3 regions of the Flammeovirga sp. AWQ4_249 genome follow, and region 2 is predicted to be linked to each of the others. Evidence: riboswitches for the same ligand, from Rfam matches in the RefSeq annotation. Region 2 holds a riboswitch; each other region holds the start of a gene.
The links. A riboswitch is a leader RNA that binds a small molecule or an ion and turns the genes downstream of it on or off. The one in region 2 is predicted to bind S-adenosylmethionine.

Region 1: it holds a riboswitch for S-adenosylmethionine, as region 2 does, so the genes downstream of both, ACXAHM_RS01570 (hypothetical protein) here and ACXAHM_RS03685 (hypothetical protein) in region 2, are expected to answer to the same signal.
Region 3: it holds a riboswitch for S-adenosylmethionine, as region 2 does, so the genes downstream of both, ACXAHM_RS18600 (hypothetical protein) here and ACXAHM_RS03685 (hypothetical protein) in region 2, are expected to answer to the same signal.

What each region holds. Positions count from the first base shown of each region.
Region 1 is NZ_JBSWYJ010000001.1:395,925-399,118, forward strand. Features, by position in the region: gene metK (methionine adenosyltransferase) at 28-1,311, opposite strand; gene ACXAHM_RS01570 (hypothetical protein) at 1,327-1,983, opposite strand; SAM riboswitch class I at 2,078-2,187, opposite strand; gene ACXAHM_RS01575 (TonB-dependent receptor) at 2,362-3,194, shown strand, end outside.
Region 2 is NZ_JBSWYJ010000003.1:20,348-23,541, forward strand. Features, by position in the region: gene ACXAHM_RS03680 (GAF domain-containing protein) at 152-1,033, shown strand; gene ACXAHM_RS03685 (hypothetical protein) at 1,077-1,286, opposite strand; SAM-I-IV-variant riboswitch at 1,337-1,439, opposite strand; gene ACXAHM_RS03690 (cytochrome-c peroxidase) at 1,572-2,693, shown strand; gene ACXAHM_RS03695 (MATE family efflux transporter) at 2,736-3,194, shown strand, end outside.
Region 3 is NZ_JBSWYJ010000029.1:40,834-44,027, forward strand. Features, by position in the region: gene ACXAHM_RS18590 (cation:dicarboxylate symporter family transporter) at 1-749, shown strand, start outside; gene ACXAHM_RS18595 (hypothetical protein) at 812-976, opposite strand; gene ACXAHM_RS18600 (hypothetical protein) at 989-1,240, opposite strand; SAM-I-IV-variant riboswitch at 1,300-1,394, opposite strand; gene ACXAHM_RS18605 (hypothetical protein) at 1,613-3,194, shown strand, end outside.

The DNA of each region.
Region 1 (3,194 bases), on a different contig from region 2:
GAAAAAATAATTTTTCCTATAAAAAGATTACAGATTAAATGCAGATTTGATTTTTTCTACATAATCAAGTTTTTCCCAAGTGAAGAACTCAACATCTTTTTGTTCTGTAATTACTGTAGTAACTTTTTTACCATCTTGCTCTACTACTTCAGTTCTGTTGATTTCGACTGGAGCTGTGTAAGGAGCTTGTCCCATATGACCATAAGCTGCAGTAGGAAGGAAGATAGGATTTGTCAGCCCTAAACGCTCAACAATAGCACTTGGACGCATATCAAAAATACCTTCAACTACTTTCGAGATCTCTGCATCTGTCTTGTCAACATTGGCAGTACCATAAGTTGTTACATTTAATGAAACTGGAGTGGAAACACCAATTGCGTAAGCAACTTGAACTAATACTTCATCTGCAACACCAGCAGCTACTAAGTTTTTAGCAATATGTCTAGAAGCATAAGCCGCAGATCTATCTACTTTAGAAGGATCTTTACCTGAGAAAGCACCACCACCGTGAGCGCCTTTTCCACCGTAAGTATCTACGATAATTTTACGACCAGTAAGACCAGCATCACCATGAGGACCACCAATTACAAATTTACCAGTTGGATTGATGTGGAAGATTGTATCAGCATCGATTAATTCAGCTGGAATAACAGCACTGATTACGTGCTCTTTTACATCTCTAGCAATTTGAGCTAAAGCCTCATCATCTGATAAACCTGGGAATTCGTCATGTTGTGTTGAAACTACGATAGTATGTACTCTTTTTGGAGTATTGTCTTCGTCGTATTCAATTGTAACTTGAGCTTTAGCATCTGGACGTAAGTAACCAATTAAATCATTGTGATTCTTACGGATGTCAGCTAATTTTTTTACAAGTGCATGAGAAAAAGCTAAAGCCATTGGCATGAACTCTTCTGTCTCTTTTGTCGCGTAACCAAACATCATACCTTGGTCACCTGCACCTTGTTCTTTATCTACACCTTCGCCAATGTTTACACCTTGAGCAATATCAGGAGATTGGCTGTGAAGTGCCACCTGAACACCACATGAGTGAGCAGCAAATGAATAATCTTCTTTATCATAACCGATTTTCTCAATCGTATCTCTTACGATATCTGGAATCTCAACATATGCTTTTGTTGTTACCTCACCAGCGATAACAGCTAAACCAGTAGTTACCATTGTCTCACAAGCAACGCGAGATTTAGGATCTTGTTTTAGCATAGCATCAAGTATAGAATCAGAAATTTGATCTGCTATTTTATCAGGATGTCCCTCTGAAACGGACTCGGATGTAAATAAATATGTCATTATCTTTAATTTATTCTATTTTTTAAATTTAATATTCCATTGCGTGATATATTCATAATCATCGCCTTTAGGAATAGTACCTTCATAAGATACTTGTGATGAGCCAATTTGCTCTATATCAAAAGACTTTATCGTCTTGATTTCTCTATTCAATTGCCAATCAAAATAGTATTTAGCAGAATCTATTGAAAGTGAAAAAGCATCTTTTGCTTCTTCAGATAGTGGAATATTAGCATTAAGAATGGATAACCAATTAATATTTTGTGTCCATTCAGCTTTCTTTCGTTTCATTTTTAAATATTGCACTTCTTCATTGCCGTCAATTTTATTTAAAGCAGAGTTTAATGCGTTTACATCAACGAAAGCGAATTTCATCCCTAATTTCCAATTAAGGGTATCCACAATCTCTTTACAATCATATACTCCAGGTATACCATTGAGATCATTACTAATTAACGATAAAGGTTCTTTGAATTTACTCGCTTGAAAAATTGCAGCTCCCTCTGTAGTGCGGTATGCAGTAATAATCTCCATCATAGCTTTACTTTCAGAAAAATCAAAAGTAAAGGAATAATCTCCTTTTCCATCTGCCATAACTTGCAAGGTCTCCTGCAGTTCAAAACAACTGGTAAAGAAAAATGAAGAGATAAAGATTAGTATTCTGATTTTCAAGTTAAATTATAAATACAGTTATCATTAATTTAGTTTAACTCATCAGAAAAATCAGCCGTGAAGCTATTGCCAGTATGTCTATTTTTAGGAGATAAACTCATCTATTCCCGAACACCTTCGAGCTGGGAGTTAGCACCTTGCTTTGTGGAGCGCAGGTTGCTAAGACATCATAGGGCCCAGTCCCTCTATCTTTCTTGATAAGTAATTGGATGCAAATATAGGAATTTGAGAATAAAGACAACATATTATTACCATTCTTTTTCAAATCTTTATTGTTGTAACAACTATTTTCCACTTTTTTTAGAAAAATCAGATTTCTACAGATTTTAAACAGAATTGAAAGATATGTTTGCAATGAACTTAAAATTCTTTCCATTCATGTTTAAGAAAACCTATACTTTAATCACGCTTCTATCGTTTTTCTGTATCAGCTCACTTTTTGCAAACGACCCTCTTAAGCCAGGTGTAATTTCAGGAAAAGTTACTGACGGAGAATCTAATGTTGCTGTAGAATATGCTACAGTTTCAATCTTTGAGCAAGCTACCCATTCATTAATTGGCGGTACTGTTACTTCAACAGATGGTATTTTTACTGTGAAAAATATCGAAGAAGGAACATATACTGTCGAAGTTACTTTCATCGGCTTTCAAAAGACGATCATTGATAACATTACATTAGCAAAACCCAATATGAAAAAAAATCTTGGGGTTATTAAATTAAGTACTGACGCTGAAGTTCTTGATGCCGTAGAGGTAGTAGGAACGCAAAATAGTGTTACCTACGATATTGATAAAAAAGTAGTTAATGTAGGAACTCAATTTGCTGCTATGTCTGGTACAGCAGTAGATATTCTTGAAAATATTCCTTCTATCACTGTAGATGGAGACGGAAATGTAAGTTTAAGAGGTAGTTCTGGATTTACAGTACTAATTGATGGTAGACCATCAGTATTGGATGCCTCAGAAGCATTACAACAAATACCCGCATCAACTATCGAAAATATTGAATTAATTACCAACCCGTCGGCAAAATATGACCCTGACGGAACTGCCGGCATTATCAACATTATCACCAAGAAAAATAAATTAGAAGGCGTAAGTGGTGTTTTCAATGCCAACGCTGGTATGTATGGTAGACTTGGTGGCGATTTCCTGTTAAACTTCAAACGTAAAAAACTTAATTTCTTTGTGGGGGCCAATTACAACAAACG
Region 2 (3,194 bases):
CTTTAGCAAAAAGGATTAAAATCAACTCAAATATTCTTTTTTATGTTTAGACAGTATCAACCAAATCTTGTGAATTACTGTGCATACTCCATTAAACAATCATATTCAAAATTTAGTAACCTCAATTGAGAACCATCTCATTATTAATGAAATGGGGTTAATTGAAATATTGCAAAAAAGCCTAGATAAGATTGTTTCTTTCTCGCAGTGTAAATATGGTTTTATTGGAATTGTTGATCAACAAGATGGAGTTCTGAACTATAAGTACTTAGTGGAGAAAAAACCTTCAAATGGTTTTAATCCTTTTGATAAGGCATTATTAAAAAATCCTTTAGAAGTCAATGTTTCAAAAGCATATCAATACCTTAAAGACATTCCCTATATCAAAAAACCAATTTTTTCTTTTGATAAAGATAGAGCTGAAAAAAATCTCCCATGGTATTCCAATATATTAATCCCAATTCACAAAGATGATCATCTTATTGCTGTTTTAGGATTGAATGATCGTAAAAAAGGATTCGGTCAACAATTTTCCCTTAGAATGAAACCTGTGGTAGATACTTTTGGGAAAGTAATTAGAAAATTATCGAAAAATACAGATATAAATAATATACAAAACAATTCTATTTTTGAGACTCCTGTGAATAAGCATATGTATGATATGTTGATTACAATTGACCATCTGTGGAATATCAAAAAGAGAAATTACATTTGGGATAGTAAAATTGGTGTTTCGAAAGAACATATTATGGATTATGTCTTCGATCAAGATTACAATGTATTAGAAGATCTACTTATACTTTCTCAGAAAACAAAAACGTCTCAAAAAGGAAGTATTCGTATCAAAAAGAAAAAGAAAGTCATGATTTTAGCAATCAAAGTGCATTATAATTCCTCTACGAATACCTATGATGTTTTTGCAAAAGATATTACAGTTTCTTCGAACCAAAACATTCAAGATAAAAAGAACATAGACCGCAAGAAAATATTAGATTTCTGCTTTAAAAATCCTGTAATCAACAGTTTCTTTTAAAAAAGGAAAGAGCCATTGAAATAAATTCAGTAGCTCTTTATCATTACAACTTTTCTTCAATTTTAGCTAGCAAATGATGGCCATATAATTTTGGAAGGGAATGATCTTGAGGATTTCGAATACCTAATAATTTTTCAGCTTGTAGCATTGTCAGGTTTCTATACTTTACTTCTAATGAGTTAGTTGCAAAACGATTTTTTAATACATCGTAGCATTCTTCTAATGATAATTCAAAAGGAGATTTTGTAAGCATTTTTATAATGTTTTAAGTACTGAACATTATAAACATCAAAATTTTGGAAGGGGATTCTATTTTTTTGTCATGAATCAGACCACATCTATTGTACCACCGTGGCTTTACTGCTCGGTTGGTATCTATCATAAGATAGCTTTCTTGATGTTTAAATTAACTACTGCAAGTCTACTAGAACATTAAAATAAAATCAAGATTTTTTTTATTTATTAACATGAAATGAATTTGTTGTGGTATATTGAAATATCACAATTTAGTTGTAAATTAATGTCAAACCTAGATGACATGCAATCAAAATATATCTACTTTTTTTCTATACTCTCAATTTTGTTCGGAAGTTGTTGTGAAGAAAACCAACCGATACAGAATTCACCTTATAATCTAGAAATTCCAGAACACTTTGGGAAGCAATTTGTATTACCTGATGACAATCCTTTGACTGAAAAAGGAGTTGAATTGGGGCGTATGCTATTTTATGACAAACAACTTTCTAGAGATTTTTCAACCTCATGTGGATCATGTCATCAGCAAAAATTAGCTTTTACTGACGGGAAAGCTAAAGCGGAAGGTATTCATGGAAGAGTGGGTGAATTTAGTAGTATGTCAACTGTTAATCTCATGTGGACAGGAAAATTCTTTTGGGATGGTAGAGCAGCAAGCTTAGAAAGTCAAGCATTAGACCCTATTCAAAATGTATTGGAAATGGACATGACTCTTGAAGAGGTAGCAGAAAGACTAAGTAATGATCCTAAATATCCTGCTTTATTTGAACTCGCATTTGGAACACCTGAAATAACTCCAGAAAATATAAGTAAGGCCATCGCCCAGTTTGAAAGAACATTAATCTCCGCTAATTCTAAATATGATCGATTAATTTTAGGTACCTATACTCCTACAGAAGAAGAAAAATTGGGAATGGATTTATTCTTAACCCATCCTATTGCTGGTGAAATCAGAGGTGGAAATTGTGGTGATTGTCATTTAGGTGTGCTAACCTCTGGTGATCCTATAGCTTTTAGAGGATTTCATAATAATGGACTAGATACAGATGCTAATCTAAAAGAAGGTATCAAAGGAGTTACTCAAAATGAATTTGACAAAGGCAAATTTAAAGCTCCAACACTTAGAAATATCGCTCTTACCGCTCCATATATGCATGATGGCAGGTTTAATACGCTAGAAGAAGTTTTGGAACATTATGACGAACATATTCAAGAAAGTCGAACATTAGATCCTTTGATTACGGAAGCTAGTAATGAACCTATTTTCCCTGGTGATCCAGTAAAATTACATTTAACTCAAAAAGAAAAAAATGCTATTCTTGCCTTTCTTCATATGCTAACCGATGAGGAATTTGTGAACAATCCAGTACACTCAGACCCTTTTGAAGAGTTGGGAGATCAATAAATAATACTTTAATTTAGGACTCTAAGCTCCAACAAATTAATAATGAGTCAAAACAATAAAGCCTTAACAGGAAATATCTTTTCAATATTTTTTTCATTTTCAATACCTACTGTACTTGGCATGTTAGCAATAACATCTGCGGGTATAATTGATGGAATGTTTGTTGGTAAATTTGTTGGAACTGATGCTTTGGCAGCTGTATCGTTATGTGCTCCTATTTATTCTTTATTATTTGGTGTTCCTATCTTATTTTCTACAGGAGGGGAAGTTTTTTGTGGAAAGTTTATTGGTGAAGGAAATATAAAAAAAGCCAGAGCAACTTTTACTTCCATTTTATTAATCATAGGTATTTTTAGTCTCGTTATTACAATTTTCGGACTATTATTCACAGAAAAAATTGCTTTAATATTAGGAGCTGATGAAAAAATAAAAGCAATAGTAATTGATTATTTGACTGTAATTATTGCACTTACACCGGTGATGTCATGTTATGCCCTTACT
Region 3 (3,194 bases), on a different contig from region 2:
TATTAGATAGTACTAAGATTATTATCAATAGCATAACAATGACAATCATTAAGTTGACACCTTATGGCGTATTTTCTTTAATGACAATTGCCGTTGCTAAAAATGGACCTACATTATTTGGAGATTTAGCTATCTTCATTGGTGTATCTTATTTAACTATGGCCTTAATTTTTGGTATGCATATGTTAGTTCAGTTATCAGTAGGCAATAATCCGATTAAGCATTTCCAAAATTTATTACCAGCAATAATCACAGGTTTTTCTACTCAATCTTCAGGTGCTTCTTTGCCTGTTACGATCAACTCATTAGTTGAAAGAAATGGAGTAGATTCTGAAACTGCAAATATTGGAGCTTCATTAGGAACTACAATGGGCATGAATGCATGTGGTGCAATGTGGCCTGTATTTATGATCGTTTTGTCTGTAGGAGTTACTAATGCAATGGGAATTCAACCTTTAGAAATTACATCCCCAAGTGTAATTCTTACCATGTTTATTTCAGTGATTATTTCCTCTTTTGGTATTGCAGGCCTTCCAGGTACGGCTTCATTTGCAGCAATTACAGCGATGACAATTATGGGTATCACTCCCGAGGTTATGGGTATAGTTTTGACATTTGTATTATCTGTTGATTCATTAATTGATATGGGAAGAACAGCTACAAATATTTTTGGTGTTTCATCTGCTGCGACCTTTATTTCCAAGAAAGAAGGTTTAATGGATATGGAAGTTTTTGACAAAGCATCATAAAAAGAATATACAAAATGAATTTACCCCTTGATGAACTGATAAAATCATCAAGGGGTATTTTTTTATAAACCTCTAGCATCAATTACATCTTGTAAAGCCGTTAGTAAACTTTGATTATGATGTGAGATTAATGTCTTCGAATCTCTTACTATTTTTAATAATTCTTGATCATTTAATGTAGAGAAATGATCTAAGAATTGAATATATATTTCTTGTGCTAAACTCATGTCTTTGGGATTTTAAAGTGATACAATTTTATCTTCAATTAGCTTTACTTTCCTTTTTATAGAAAGTCTTCCATTTTTTATAATTAAACGATCTTCTTTAAATTTCCGCTTTCGAATTTCTTCATTTAAAGCACTTAAATACAATCCTCTAGGATTACTCCAAAAGGTATTGCCGACTTCTTCGTTGAATGCAGCGATTAGCTCTTCATTCTGTAAATGAGATAGTTGTGTTACTTTCTCTTCGTAATTTTTTGTCAATGTCATTCTGTAAAAGATTATAAAGTGAATAATCAATTAAGGACATCAAGAAAAATGGGGAATTCAGTGGGGTAGGTTTTTGTCTTCCTAAGACCACATCTTTTTCACCACCGTGGATTTAACTCGGTTGGTATCCATTCAAGGATTCTTGATGATACTACAAAGTTAGCTTAATTCTTTAATAAAAAGCAAAATTACATTGATAAAATTAATTATTTAATTCAATTTTTATTGCTTTTAAAAAAATATTACAATTTAAAATACACGGTTATAAATTCATAAAAATAAACATTCTACATACATTGATAACCGTTTTTTGATAGACTTTTGCTCAGGAATACCGTTTTATCTTTTGAACCTAATTCACATCAATTTTTTATGAACAATTTATTTTACAAAATAACATTAGGAATATTTAGCTTATTCTTAATAACTTCTTTTGCAACCACAGACACAGAAGAAGGAATTAATAAAAAGAAGAAATATTCTCAGCCAACACATAATCCATGGTTATCAGCAGATAAAATGGCCACAACACATTTTGATATGGGGCAAACGGATAATTTTGAAGCACCAATTATTGGAGGTGAATTCAATATTGATCCTTTAGACAGTACTCATGTACAAAGAGTAACTGCAGGTCCTGTAAACATTATTACTCTAAAATCAACAAGCAAAGACTTTTGGTGGGCATTATCTACTGATAAAATCTCTTACATAGATGGTAGAAATGGCCAATGGCTAAAAATAGCTGAATATCAATTGCCTAAAGTTGCACCTATTTCAAATGAAAATTTAGATGCTTTATTAAGTAAAAAATATAGTTCTTCAGAAGCTTTAGCAAAAGATTATGATCAACTATGGGCTCCTTCAAAAGAATTAAACCCTACAGTTCGTATGTTGACTGGAAATAGTATTTATGCTTTTGTTGACAAAGATGGTTATTTGTATTTAACAGCCTCAGGATATATTTATAAATTAGCTTTTGATAAAGATAAAGTAACATTGGTAAATAAAATCAATGTAAAAGAAAGAATGGCAGTTCCAGAAGAAATGAAGAAGTTTATAGACTTGAATCAAATTCCTGGAGGTATAACTGGTGCTCAAATTTCTTATGATGGAACTATTATCGTGGGTACCATCTTTGGTTTGATGGCAATTGATAGAGATCTTAAAGAAATAAAAGATAATCTAGCTTTACCAATTGAATCTTTTTATACTTCATATCCTCCTGATAGAAGAGAAACTCCAGAATTTATTTCGAATTCATTTGCCATAGATGAAAATAATGCTGTTTACGTTGCAAGTGGTACAACGATGAACAAAATCGTTTGGAATGGAAAACTATTCTCGATGGAGGCAAAAGATGGTGCATGGTCAGAAAAATACCAAACAGGAGATTTATCTCCAACAATTAAATATGGTACGGGTACGGGGTCAACACCAACATTGATGGGTTTTGGAAAAGATGAAGATAAATTAGTTGTGATCACGGATGGAGAAAATAGAATGCATTTAACAGCATTTTGGAGAGATCGTCAAGATAATGAACAACAATTAGCTGATAAAATTGAAGTGAATTGTGGTTATGGTGATACACCTCCAGCTTTTATTCAATCTGAACAATCTGTTGCTACTTTAGGTTATGGTGCATTTGTTGTGAATAATATTGCTCCGCAGAAAGAAGGTTTAAGAGATTTTGATCCCACTCATAAAGTAAATGATCTAATCTTCAATGTTTTGGCTGTAGGTCCTGTAGTACAAGCAGGAAAAGGTATTGAGCGTTTTGAATGGAACACAAAGACGAACAAATGGAAAAGGGTATGGGCCAATTCTGATATTGCATCGACTAGCATGGTTCCAGCAGTAAGCTCTACTTCAAATGTCGTTTGTATTAATACTTATGACGATGAAAAAGGCTGGCAAGTACTTGGTCTAGATTGGACAACAGGTGAACCTG